Regions from separate parts of the Burkholderia sp. F1 genome, predicted to be linked through region 3. Evidence: predicted binding sites of a transcription regulator. Region 3 holds the regulator's gene; each other region holds the start of a gene.
What was found. The regulator sigma-54, encoded in region 3, starts transcription at its own class of promoters, with help from an activator protein. The targets are predictions, from matches to a motif close to TGGCANGNAANCTGCTTT.
Positions count from the first base shown of each region.

Region 1: glnA (type I glutamate--ammonia ligase) is a predicted target of sigma-54. The motif match lies at 2,389-2,406, and genes of this name have one in related genera.
Region 2: ACFIMZ_RS04850 (urease subunit gamma) is a predicted target of sigma-54. The motif match lies at 2,536-2,553, and genes of this name have one in related genera.

Region 1 covers NZ_CP172421.1:2,825,901-2,829,992, forward strand. The annotation lists gene glnL (nitrogen regulation protein NR(II)) at 1-688, opposite strand, end outside; gene glnA (type I glutamate--ammonia ligase) at 865-2,280, opposite strand; gene ACFIMZ_RS13335 (rhodanese-like domain-containing protein) at 2,676-3,140, shown strand; gene ACFIMZ_RS13340 (competence/damage-inducible protein A) at 3,246-4,061, opposite strand; gene ACFIMZ_RS13345 (EI24 domain-containing protein) at 4,058-4,092, opposite strand, start outside.
Region 2 covers NZ_CP172421.1:1,001,639-1,005,730, forward strand. The annotation lists gene ureE (urease accessory protein UreE) at 1-70, opposite strand, end outside; gene ureC (urease subunit alpha) at 83-1,789, opposite strand; gene ACFIMZ_RS04845 (urease subunit beta) at 1,786-2,109, opposite strand; gene ACFIMZ_RS04850 (urease subunit gamma) at 2,120-2,422, opposite strand; gene ACFIMZ_RS04855 (urease accessory protein UreD) at 2,660-3,535, opposite strand; gene urtE (urea ABC transporter ATP-binding subunit UrtE) at 3,616-4,092, opposite strand, start outside.
Region 3 covers NZ_CP172421.1:3,602,891-3,606,982, reverse strand. The annotation lists gene ACFIMZ_RS17000 (PTS sugar transporter subunit IIA) at 1-423, opposite strand, end outside; gene hpf (ribosome hibernation-promoting factor, HPF/YfiA family) at 613-981, opposite strand; gene ACFIMZ_RS16990 (RNA polymerase factor sigma-54) at 1,140-2,645, opposite strand; gene lptB (LPS export ABC transporter ATP-binding protein) at 2,811-3,587, opposite strand; gene lptA (lipopolysaccharide transport periplasmic protein LptA) at 3,584-4,092, opposite strand, start outside.

The DNA.
Region 1 (4,092 bases), 780 kb from region 3:
ACACTTCGTGGATGTTCACGTCGCCGACGATGTGCGGATGCCGGTGCGGCTCGAGCAGCCGGTCGACGAGCGTCTGCAGGCGATCGGACTCCTTGATGATGACCTGCGTGTATTCGCGCAGCTCGCCGCGCTCGCGCTCGCCAAGCTCGAATTCGAGCAGCTGCGCGGCGCCGCGAATCCCGCCGAGCGGGTTCTTGATCTCGTGCGCGAGGTTGCGGATCAGCTGCTTGTTGACCGCGGTCAGGTCGTGGATGCGCTCCTCGCGGTCGGTGCGCGACTGGCGCTCGTTCTCGAACAGCTCGACGAGCACGAAATCCGGCGCGCTCTCGAGAAAGCCAACGATCGCATGCACATGCAGCGGCTCGCGGCCGGGCCGGTCGAGCACGGTGTCGAGGTGCGTCGCGTGAAAGCGTTCCTCGCCGATCGCGGTGATCGTCGACGCGAGCTCGTTCGCGTTCGGGAAGATCTCGCCCCACGGCCGCTGCGCGAGCTGGCGGCGCGAGATGTCGAGCATCGCCTCCGCGGACGGATTCGCGAACGCGATCTTCAACGTCTTGCGGTCGAGCACCAGCACGACCGTCGGCAGCGCCTCCAGCCCGGCGAGCAGCCCCGAACGCGCGAGCCGCTCGTCATCCGACAGACGCTCAGGCTGCCCCGTCTTCGCCTTGATCAGATTCTTCAGAACCATCTTGCGTGCTTATCGAGCCCAGGATGCGCAAAAATTGTGAATGCCGCGGAACAAAAAAGGGACGGCTGGGCGCCGTCCCCTTTTCAGATTCCGCTGCTCGCGCCGGGAGTTGCGCGGCGCAAGCGAACCGGCGCGGCGGCGCTTCGCCCGCTGAAGCGTCGAAGCGCCATCGCCGCTTACAGCGAGTAGTACATCTCGAACTCGATCGGATGCGTCGTCATGCGGAACTTCGCGAGCTCCTGCTCCTTCAGAGCGAGGTACGCATCGATCATGCCGTCCGTGAACACGCCGCCGCGCGTCAGGAACTCGCGATCCTGGTCGAGCGCTTCGAGCGCCTGGTCGAGGCCCGCGCAGACGGTCGGGATCTTTGCATCCTCTTCCGGCGGCAGGTCGTACAGGTTCTTGTCGGCGGCTTCGCCCGGATGGATCTTGTTCTGGATGCCGTCGAGACCGGCCATCATCAGCGCCGTGAAGCACAGGTACGGGTTCGCCATCGGGTCCGGGAAGCGCGTTTCGATGCGGCGGCCCTTCGGGTTCGACACGTGCGGAATGCGGATCGACGCCGAACGGTTGCGTGCCGAATAGGCCAGCTTGACCGGTGCCTCGAAGTGCGGAACCAGACGCTTGTACGAGTTCGTCGTCGGGTTCGTGATCGCGTTCAGCGCGCGGGCGTGCTTGATGATGCCGCCGATGTAGAACAGCGCCAGTTCCGACAGGCCGGCGTAGCCGTTGCCCGCGAACAGGTTCTGGCCGTCCTTCCAGATCGACTGGTGAACGTGCATGCCCGAACCGTTGTCGCCGACGACCGGCTTCGGCATGAACGTCGCCGTCTTGCCGTACGAGTGCGCGACGTTGTGGATGATGTACTTCGACCACTGCGTCCAGTCGGCGCGCTGCACGAGCGTCGAGAACTTCGTGCCGATTTCGTTCTGGCCCTGGCCCGCCACTTCGTGGTGGTGCACTTCGACCGGGATGCCGAGCTGTTCGAGCAGCAGGCACATTTCCGAACGCATGTCCTGGAACGTGTCGACCGGCGCGACCGGGAAGTAGCCGCCCTTCGTGCCCGGACGGTGGCCCGTGTTGCCGCCTTCGAATTCCTTGGCCGACGACCACGGCGCTTCTTCCGAGTTGATCTTCACGAAGCAGCCCGACATGTCCGTGTTCCACTGGACCGAGTCGAAAATGAAGAATTCCGGCTCCGGACCGAAGAAGGCCGTGTCGCCGATACCCGTGCTCTTCAGGTACGCTTCGCCGCGCTTCGCGAGCGAACGCGGGTCGCGCTCGTAGCCCTTGCCGTCGGCCGGCTCGACCACGTCGCAGGTCAGCACCAGCGTCGACTCTTCATAGAACGGGTCGACGAACGCGGCGGTCGGATCCGGCATGAGCAGCATGTCCGACGCCTCGATGCCCTTCCAGCCAGCGATCGACGAGCCGTCGAACGCGTGACCGCTCTCGAACTTGTCTTCGTCAAACGCCGACACCGGCACCGACACGTGCTGCTCCTTGCCGCGCGTATCGGTGAAGCGGAAATCGACAAACTTGACGTCCTCGTCCTTCACGAGCTGCATGACGTCGGCGACGGTTTTACTCATAACCTCTTCTCCTGATTGAACAATACCGGCGGACTGGGACCGCCTCGTTTATCGAGCTGCTCGGAGCTTGGCTTTGGCGCAGCGTGCCCCGATTCGACCGAATTCAATAAAGCAGCTTCCGTGCCATGCATGCGCGGGATGGTCGCGAAGCGCGCCGTGGCGCGCCGCGACGAGGCTTCGCCGCGCAATTTCAGGGCCTTGCCGGTTCATCGCAGGCACCTCGATGGTGCGCTTCACCGTACCCGGCACCTCGAATGGACCATTATGGTGCATTTCACGCATTTTGCACCATTTTGGTGAGCACGCGCGCCGTGCGCGGGCCGCGTGGCGCACGCACATCGCGCGGCAGGCAGCGCGCTAGAATATTTGTTTGACCGATAGGGAGACCTCCTGCCATGAGTACGCTCGAACAGCTTTACGCGAAGGCCGACGAACGCCGCGCCCAAGGCGCGCTGAACTATGCCGGCGCGCTGCTGCCGGCCGAGGCATTCGAACTGCTGCAGCTCGACCCGTCGGCACGCCTCGTGGACGTGCGCACCCGCGCCGAGCTGGACTGGGTCGGCCGCCCGCTCGTCGGCGACGGCCAGTACCTGCATCTCGAATGGACCCGCTACCCGGGCGGCGTGCCGAATGCCGAATTCGTCGACCAGCTGAAGGCGGCTGTCGAACCCGGCGCACCGGTGCTGTTCCTGTGCCGCAGCGCCGCGCGCTCGAAACTCGCCGCGCTCGCCGCCACGCAGGCCGGCTACACGAAGGCGTTCGACCTGCTCGAAGGCTTCGAGGGCGCGAAGGACGCCGAAGGCCACCGCAAGACGGTCGAAGGCTGGTGCTTCCGGAAACTGCCGTGGATCGGCGCCTGACGGCGCACGCGCACCGCCTGCGTCATCGTCGAGCCGGGCGATGACATCCCGATGACGGGCCGCCTTGTGAACGACTGCGGCCCGTTGCGTTGGCGCGGCCGGCGCTTACGTGCGCGTCGCGTCAGGCTCGACGATATCGCCGCCGAGCAGGTGCACGCCTTCGCGCAGCTTCACGTACGCGGCCGCGACCGCTTCCGGCTCGCCCTTCACGCCGAGGTCGATATGGCGGCGCGCGTAGATCCCGCCCCGCTCCGCGTCGCCGACGCTCGGCAGGCTGAACACCCGCACGCCCGGAAAATCGCGCTCGATCTTCTCCATCAGCGGCGTGAGCGTCGATTCCGGCAGCTCGAACACGTACAGCGAGCGCTCCGCGTGCGGCGTCGCGTGATGCAGGTGCGCATAGCGCGTGTCGAGCACCCATTCGATCATCGGCCACGCCATCACCGGGAAGCCCGGCACGAAGTGGACGTCGCCGACCGAGAAGCCCGGAATCCGGTTGTAGCCGTTCGGGATGATCGCCGCGCCGCGCGGAAACACGCCCATGTTGAGCCGGTGCCGGTTTTCCGGCGAGTCGAAATCGATCGGCTGGTCCGGGTCGGTGTGCATCTCGCGGATGCGCTCCTGAATCAGCAGCTTCGCATCCGGATGCAGCTCGAGCGGCACGCCAAGCGCCGCGGCCGCGCACTGGCGCGTGTGGTCGTCCGGCGTCGCGCCGATGCCGCCCGTCGAGAACACGATGTCGCCCGCCGCGAACGCGCGGGCGAGCGTCGCGGTGATCCGCGCCGGATCGTCGCCGACGTACTCGGCCCAGTCGAGCGCGAGGCCGCGCGCGCCGAGCAGCTCGATGAGCTTCGCGAGATGCTTGTCCTGCCGGCGACCGGAAAGGATTTCGTCGCCGATGATGATGATGCCGATACTCATGCCTGCCCCATGTCGATGGTGGTGGCGCGCG
Region 2 (4,092 bases), 1.4 Mb from region 3:
TCGGCGCGCGCGCGACGAGCGACGCGGCAAGCTTCACGTTCGGGGCAATGCGTTTGTCGAGGGTGCGCATGAGTCGAAATCGTCAGAACAGGAAATAGCGCTGCGCCATCGGCAGCACCGCGGCCGGCTCGCAGGTGAGGAGCTGGCCGTCGGCGATCACGTCGTAGGTTTCCGGATCGACGCTGATCGCGGGCCGCCACGCGTTGTGGATCATGTCGGCCTTCGTCACGTTGCGGCAGTTGCGCACCGGCACGATGCGCTTCGCGAGCCCGTAGCGCTCGGCGATGCCGGCGTCGGCCGCCATCTGCGACACGAACGTCAGCGACGTGCGCGCGAGCGCGCCGCCGCGCGTCGCGAACATCTCGCGATAGTGGACGGGCTGCGGCGTCGGGATCGACGCGTTCGGGTCGCCCATCTGCGCCATCGCGATCATCCCGCCCTTCAGGATCATCGTCGGCTTGATGCCGAAGAACGCCGGTTCCCACAGCACGAGGTCCGCCCACTTGCCGGGCTCGATCGAGCCGACCTCGTGCGCGATCCCGTGCGTGAGCGCCGGGTTGATCGTGTACTTCGCGACGTAGCGCTTCGCGCGGAAGTTGTCGTGGCGCGCGTTGTCCTCCGGCAGCGCGCCGCGCTGCACCTTCATCTTGTGCGCGGTCTGCCAGGTGCGGATGATCACCTCGCCGACGCGGCCCATCGCCTGCGAGTCGGACGACAGCATCGACAGCGCGCCGAGGTCGTGCAGGATGTCCTCGGCCGCGATCGTCTCGCGGCGGATGCGCGACTCGGCGAACGCGAGATCCTCGGCGATCGACGGATCGAGGTGATGGCACACCATCAGCATGTCGAGGTGCTCGTCGAGCGTGTTGATCGTGTACGGGCGCGTCGGGTTGGTCGACGACGGCAGCACGTTCGCCTCGCCGCACACCTTCAGGATGTCGGGCGCATGGCCGCCGCCCGCGCCTTCGGTGTGATACGTGTGGATCGTGCGGCCCTTGAACGCGGCGACCGTCGATTCGACGAAGCCGGCTTCGTTCAGCGTGTCGGTGTGGATCGCGACCTGCGTGTCGGTGTCGTCCGCGACCGACAGGCAGTTGTCGATCGCGGCGGGCGTCGTGCCCCAGTCCTCGTGCAGCTTCAGCCCGATCGCGCCGGCGGCGATCTGCTCGACGAGCGGCTGCGGCAGGCTCGCGTTGCCCTTGCCGAGAAAGCCGAGGTTGATCGGCCAGCCGTCGGCCGCCTGCAGCATCCGCTCCATGTGCCACGGGCCCGGCGTGCAGGTGGTCGCGTTGGTGCCGGTCGCGGGCCCCGTGCCGCCGCCGAGCATCGTCGTGACGCCGGAAGCCAGCGCCTCGTCGATCTGCTGCGGGCTGATGAAGTGGATGTGCGTGTCGATGCCGCCCGCGGTCACGATCAGCCCTTCGCCGGCGATCACTTCGGTCGCCGCGCCGATCGCGATCGTCACGCCCGGCTGGATGTCGGGATTGCCGGCCTTGCCGATCGCGGCGATGCGGCCGTGCTTGATCGCGATGTCGGCCTTCACGATGCCCCAGTGATCGAGGATCACCGCGTTCGTGATCACCGTATCGGGCACGTCGGCGGCGACGCGCTGCGACTGGCCCATCCCGTCGCGGATCACCTTCCCGCCGCCGAATTTCACTTCCTCGCCGTAGATCGTGCAGTCGCGTTCGATCTCGATCAGCAGCTCGGTATCGGCGAGACGGATGCGGTCGCCCGTCGTCGGCCCGAACATCTCCGCGTACGCGCGGCGGCTCAAGCGTAGTGTCATGTCGTGCTGTTCCTGAAGAGCGGCCCCATTACCTTGCCCTGAAAACCGTAGACGGCACGGTCGCCCGCGAGCTCGACGAGCTCGACCGTGCGCGTCTGGCCCGGCTCGAAGCGCACCGCGGTGCCGGCCGCGATGTTGAGCCGGAAGCCGCGCGCGGCCGCGCGATCGAACGACAGCGCGTCGTTGACTTCGTGGAAGTGATAGTGCGAGCCGACCTGCACCGGCCGGTCGCCGGTGTTCGCGACCGTCAGCGTGAGCGTCGCGCGGCCCGCGTTCAGCTCGTGCTCGCCGTCGTCGGTGAGGATTTCGCCGGGAATCATGCTGGGTGCCTCAGGGAATCGGATGGTGGACCGTGACGAGCTTCGTGCCGTCCGGAAAGGTCGCTTCGACCTGGATGTCGGGAATCATCTCGGGCACGCCGTCCATCACGTCGTCGCGCGTGAGCAGCGTCGTGCCGTAGTGCATCACCTCGGCGACGGTCCGGCCGTCGCGCGCGGCTTCCATCAGCGCGGCGGTGATGAACGCGACCGCCTCCGGATAGTTGAGCTTGAGGCCGCGCGCACGGCGGCGCTCGGCCAGCAGCGCTGCCGTGAAGATCAGCAGCTTGTCTTTTTCGCGGGGAGTCAGTTTCATGAAGGCAAGCGTTCAGGAAAACGTAATTATTTCTCGGTGCACTGCTGCCGTGCAGAAGCGCGATTCATCGTAGCACCGCATCATCCGGCGTGCCGTGCGTATCGGATATGTAAGGAGCAAGCAGCGTGCCATGCACGCGGAACGGCGCCGGATGCGCGTTCGTGGTGCGCGGTGCATGAGCGGTGTGCGGCGCCGGGTGCAGCGCTGCGCCGAAATGGGGCGTTAAGGCGGGCGGGATCAGGTCTGCCAGAGCCGCAGCGGCCGCGCGGCGACGCCGTGCACGATCGGGCGCAGATGCAGCCAGCAGTCGACGAAGTGCCGTTGCAGCGCCTCCATCGACACCGCGAGCGCGCGCACGAGCACGACGCCCGGCGTCACGCAGGTCGCGCCCGCGCGCAGCATGGCGTCGAACGGCATCCGTTCGGCGAGCGATTCCGCGAGCGCGGCGTCGCACGCGGCGCCGATCGCCCACAGCGTGCCGTAGGCCGGGAAGCCCGCGAGCGCCTGCGGCGCGCCGCGCAGCGCGTCGTCGGCTTCGAGCAGCGCGCGCTCGGTCCACAGCGGCCGGCCGGCGGCGTCGACGATGGCCGACGTCGATGCGACGCGGCCCGCCGACCATGCTTCGCCGGCCGCTTGCCGGCCGAGTTGCGTCGCGTCCCAGCCGAGCGCGCTCGCTCCTGCGCCGAGCGTCAGCGTGAAGTCGAGCGATGCGTGCGCCGAGTCGAAGAACAGGTTGTTCTGCGGCAGCCAGTCGAGCTTCGCGTGGTCGCCGAGCACGATGCCGATGCGCTGCGTCGCGTCGAGGCCGTTCGACTTGTACCACTTGGTCGCGCCGGGCGTCGTCAGCACCGCGTGCGTGCCGTCGCCGAGCGCGATGTCGAGGTCGAGCCGGTCGCCGCCCGCGACGCCGCCCGGCGGATGGACGATCACCGCGTGGCAGATCGCGTCGCCTTCCGGATACAGCGGCCGCTGCACGCGCAGCGGGCCGTCGTGCAGGCGGTGGACGAGCGTGGTGCGCGCGCCGTGCCGCTCGAAGCCGAGTTCGAGACGGGCGCGCCATGACTTGGCGACGGCGGGGCGGGACAGCGACACGTGGGAATCGGGGGCGGACATCGGCGGAAAGCGGGCGCGGGGAACGTGGATGCTACCGGAACAATAATCCCTCTGCCGCAACCGCGATCCGGCGCCGCTTGCTACACGGCGATCAACTCCCGCACGCCATTGCTTTCCATGTCCCGCGCATCGCCGCCCGCGACGATCTCCCCGCGGCTCATCACCCAGTAATGGTCGGCGATCGAGCGCGCGAAATCGTAATACTGTTCGACGAGCAGCACCGTCATCTTCGTTTCGTCGACGAGCTGCCGCAGCGTGCGGCCGATGTCCTGGATGATCGACGGCTGGATGCCCTCGGTCGGCTCGTCGAGGATCAGCAACTGTGGTTCGCTCATCAGCGCGCGGCCGATCGCAAGCTGCTGCTGCTGGCCGCCCGACAGGTCGCCGCCGCGCCGCGCGCGCATGTCCTTCAGCACCGGAAACAGGTCGTAGATGCGGTCCGGCACTTTCGACGGCGCGCGTCGGCTCGCCGCGCCGACGAGCAGGTTCTCCTCGACGGTGAGGCGCGGAAAGATGTCGCGGCCCTGCGGCACGTAGGCGAGCCCGGCCGCGACGCG
Region 3 (4,092 bases):
CTGTGCGATTTCCGACAGGATCTCGAGATGCTGCTGGGTGGCTTGCTCGGGAACGAGCAGGAAGATCAGGAGCGAAACGGGCTGGCCGTCGGGCGCCTCGAACGGAATCGGATCGGCGAGCCGCACGAACGCGGCGAGTGGATGCTTGAGGCCCTTGATGCGCCCGTGCGGAATCGCGACGCCTTCGCCGAGCCCGGTCGAGCCGAGGCGCTCGCGCGCGAACAGGTTGTCCGTGACGGTGCTGCGGGCGATGCCGTTCTGATTCTCGAAGATCAGCCCGGCTTGTTCGAAGACGCGTTTCTTGCTGGTGACGGAGAGGTCGATGACGACGTTCTCTAGGGGCAGGATTTTGGCTAGGCGATTCATGTTGGCAGGCGATAGGGCGGCCTGGGGTCTCCTCGCGGCGGCAGACTGATTTTCCATGTTTGGCAATATCAAGGCGTTAGGCGATGGAGACCTGCAAGGCACGGCGACCGTACCCAACGCCCCCCGGCAATAACCGAAGCATTATAGAACACGGGCGCGAGCGTGGCGCGGATGCGGGCGGCGCTGCGCCGGACACAAAAAAAACCGCCCGGCGAACCGGGCGGCGTGGCGATGCGGCATGGCAGGTTATTGCGGCGGCACTTCGATCTGTTCGAACTGCTCGACCGCCGGCTGAAGCTTGATCGGATCATGCGCATGCGTTTGCAGGCGCTCCATGTGCTTCACGACCTGGCGGTCCAGCTTGTCGATCAGCAGGTCGATTGCTGCGTACAGGTTGCCGTTTGCGCTTTCGACGAAGATATCCTTGCCCTTCAGATGCAGATTGATTTCCGCGCGTTGCTGCTTGTCCTTTTCCTTGTGGTTGTCGACCGAGAGGATCACAGTGCCATCGATCACCTGATCGCTATGCCGTAGCACCCGGTCCAGCTTGGTGATCACGTATTCGCGAATTGCAGGCGTGACTTCGAGATGATGTCCACTGATCTTCAGGTTCATAGTGCTTCTCCAAGCGAGTGACCACGCGGCCGCATCGAGGCGGCGCTCCGGTCGACATGCCCGTGCCGCACGGTGCGGCAGATGGCGGACAGGTCGCCCGGCCAGTTCCCCGTATGCGCGGTGGCCGGAACACGCCTGCCGCCGGGCAGGCAGCAGGCTTAAAGAGACTTGCGCAGATTTACTGCCGGGATCTTGAGGGCTTCGCGATACTTGGCAACCGTGCGGCGCGCGACCACGAAGCCTTGTTCTGCCAGCAGTTCGGCAATTCGGCTGTCCGAAAGAGGCGATTTTGGGTCTTCGGCTCCTATCAGTTGCTTGATGAGGGCACGGATGGCAGTCGACGATGCGGCGCCACCTGTGTCGGTCGAGACGTGAGATCCGAAGAAGTACTTAAATTCAAGCGTCCCGAACGGGGTCAGCATGTACTTCCCGGTTGTCACACGGCTGACAGTCGACTCGTGTAGGCCCAGCGTATCAGCTATTTCCCGCAAAACCAAGGGGCGCATGGCGATTTCGCCGTGCGCAAAGAAATTCTTCTGACGTTCGACAATAGCCTGTGCAACTCGCAGGATCGTGTCGAACCGCTGCTGGATATTCTTGATCAGCCAGCGCGCTTCCTGCAGCTGCTGCTTGAGCGAACCCGCGGACGGATCGCCGCGGCTGTTGCGCAGGATGTTCGCGTAGAGATTGTTGATCCGCAGGCGCGGCACGACTTCGGGATTCAACTCCGCCTGCCAGCCCTGGCCGACCTTCTTCACGATGATGTCGGGCACGACGTAGTCCGCTTCGGCCTTGCCGTACGCGGCGCCGGGGAACGGCTCCAGCGAGCGGATCAGCGCGTGCGCGTCGCGCAGCGCGTCGTCGTTCGCCTTCAGGTGCTTGCGCAACCGCGTGAAGTCGCGCGCGGCGAGCAGCTCGAGATATTGCGACACGATCTCGAGCGCGAGCGTGCGCGTCGGGGACGGATCGAGCCGCAGCAGCTGCAGCTTCAGGCACTCGGACGCCGAGCGGGCCCCGACCCCGGCCGGGTCGAAGCTGTGCAGCAGCGCGAGCGCGGCGTTCAGTTCGTCGCAATCGACTTCGAGTTCGGGCGGCAGGTCGGCGAGCACCTCGTCGAGCGTTGCGGTCAGGTAGCCGTCGTCGTCGAGCGATTCGATCAGGAACATCACGAGCGCGCGGTCGCGCGGCCCGGCCTGCGTGACGCGCAGCTGCGCGGACAGGTGGTCGCGCAACGACGTCGCCGCTTCCTGGACCTGCAGCGGCGGCAGGTCGTCGTCATCTGACGCGCCGCTCGCGCGGCCGAATTCGTCGAGGTTCCATTGCGGGCCGTCGCTGTCGCCGGACGCGTAGCCGTCATAGTCGTCCGCAGCGGCCGGCTCGTCGCGTTCGGTGCGCTCGCCGGTCTGGCCGGCGCCGTTCGTGGCCGCCATCGGCTCGGGGTTCGACGCGGGCGGCGTCTGCGCGATCAGCGAACCATCCGCGGCAACGCGCAGCGGGCTCGCGATCCATTCGTCGTCGCTCTCGAGCAGCGGATTCTGGGCGACCGCCATCGCCACTTCCTGTTGCAGTTCGAGCGTCGACAGCTGCAGGAGCCGGATCGACTGCTGCAGTTGCGGCGTCAGCGCCAGGTGTTGCGACAGGCGGAGTTGAAGGCTGGCTTTCATGGCAGGGAGGGAGTCATACCGGGAGTTTGCCACGACCCAGGCGCCTTGAGCCATCCGCGATTACGCGCGGCGTCAGTCCTGCCGGGAATGGACCGCGAACGGGACTGTAAAACGGGGCGCGGCCCCGCGCGGCGTGACCGGGCGGGGCGCGTTCTCGACAACGGGTTACATGCGGAAATGTTCGCCGAGATAGACGCGGCGCACGCTTTCGTTCTCGATGATTTCGCTCGGCGCGCCGGCGGCGAGCACGGTGCCGTCGCTGATGATGTACGCGTGGTCGCAGATGCCGAGCGTTTCGCGGACGTTGTGGTCCGTGATCAGCACGCCGATGTTGCGCTGCTTCAGGAACTTGACGATCTTCTGGATCTCGAGCACCGCGATCGGGTCGACGCCCGCGAACGGCTCGTCGAGCAGGATGAAGCTCGGGTTGGTCGCGAGCGCGCGCGCGATCTCGACACGGCGACGTTCGCCGCCGGACAGCGACAGCGCCGGATTCTCGCGCAAGTGGCCGATCTGCAGCTCGTCGAGCAGCGCCTCGGTGCGCGACGCGATCGCGTCCTTCGACAGGCGCTTGCCGCCGTCGTCGTGCTGCAGCTCGAGCACCGCGCGGATGTTCTCCTCGACGGTCAGCTTGCGGAACACCGACGCTTCCTGCGGCAGGTACGACAGCCCCAGCGACGCGCGCTTGTGGATCGGCAGCAGGCTGATCGAGCTGCCGTTCAGCGAGATCTCGCCCGCGTCGAGCGGCACGAGCCCGACGATCATGTAGAACGACGTGGTCTTGCCGGCGCCGTTCGGGCCGAGCAGGCCGACGACTTCGCCGCTCTTCACGTCGAGCGACACGTCCTTGACGACCGTGCGCGAGCCGTAGCGCTTCTTCAGGTTGCGGACGACGAGCGAGCTGCTGGTGCCGGCCGGCTGGCGGTTCGGTAACGCATTCATTGGCCCGGCGCCCCCTGGATCGTGGTCGACGGCGCCAGCTTGGCCGGCGCGCCGTTCAGCGGGGCGGGGCCGCCGCTGCGCGGCGACAGCATCGCGCGCACGCGGCCGTTCGGGTTGCCCGGCGCCGCGACGTCCTTGCCGCCGCGCGCGGTGTAGAAGTCGCGCTGGCCGTCGTAGGTGACCACGCTGCCGTGCACGGTGTCGGCGATCGTCGACGTGCCCTGCAGGCGGCGCACGGTCGCGGCGGTCGTGAGGGTCGTCAGGTCCTGCTTGCCGTCGTAGTCGATGCGTTCCGAGTCGCCGTCGATGTATTCGTCGAGCCCTTCGCGCTTCTGGCGGAACGACGCGTGCTTCTTGCCGCTGCCGTATGAGGTCGCGTACTGATAGCCTTCCGGATCCTGCCGCACTTCGACGCGATCACCCTTGATGATGATCGTGCCCTTCGTGATCACGACGTTGCCGGTCGCGATGGTGACCTGCTTCAGGTCGTCGTAGGTCAGGTTGT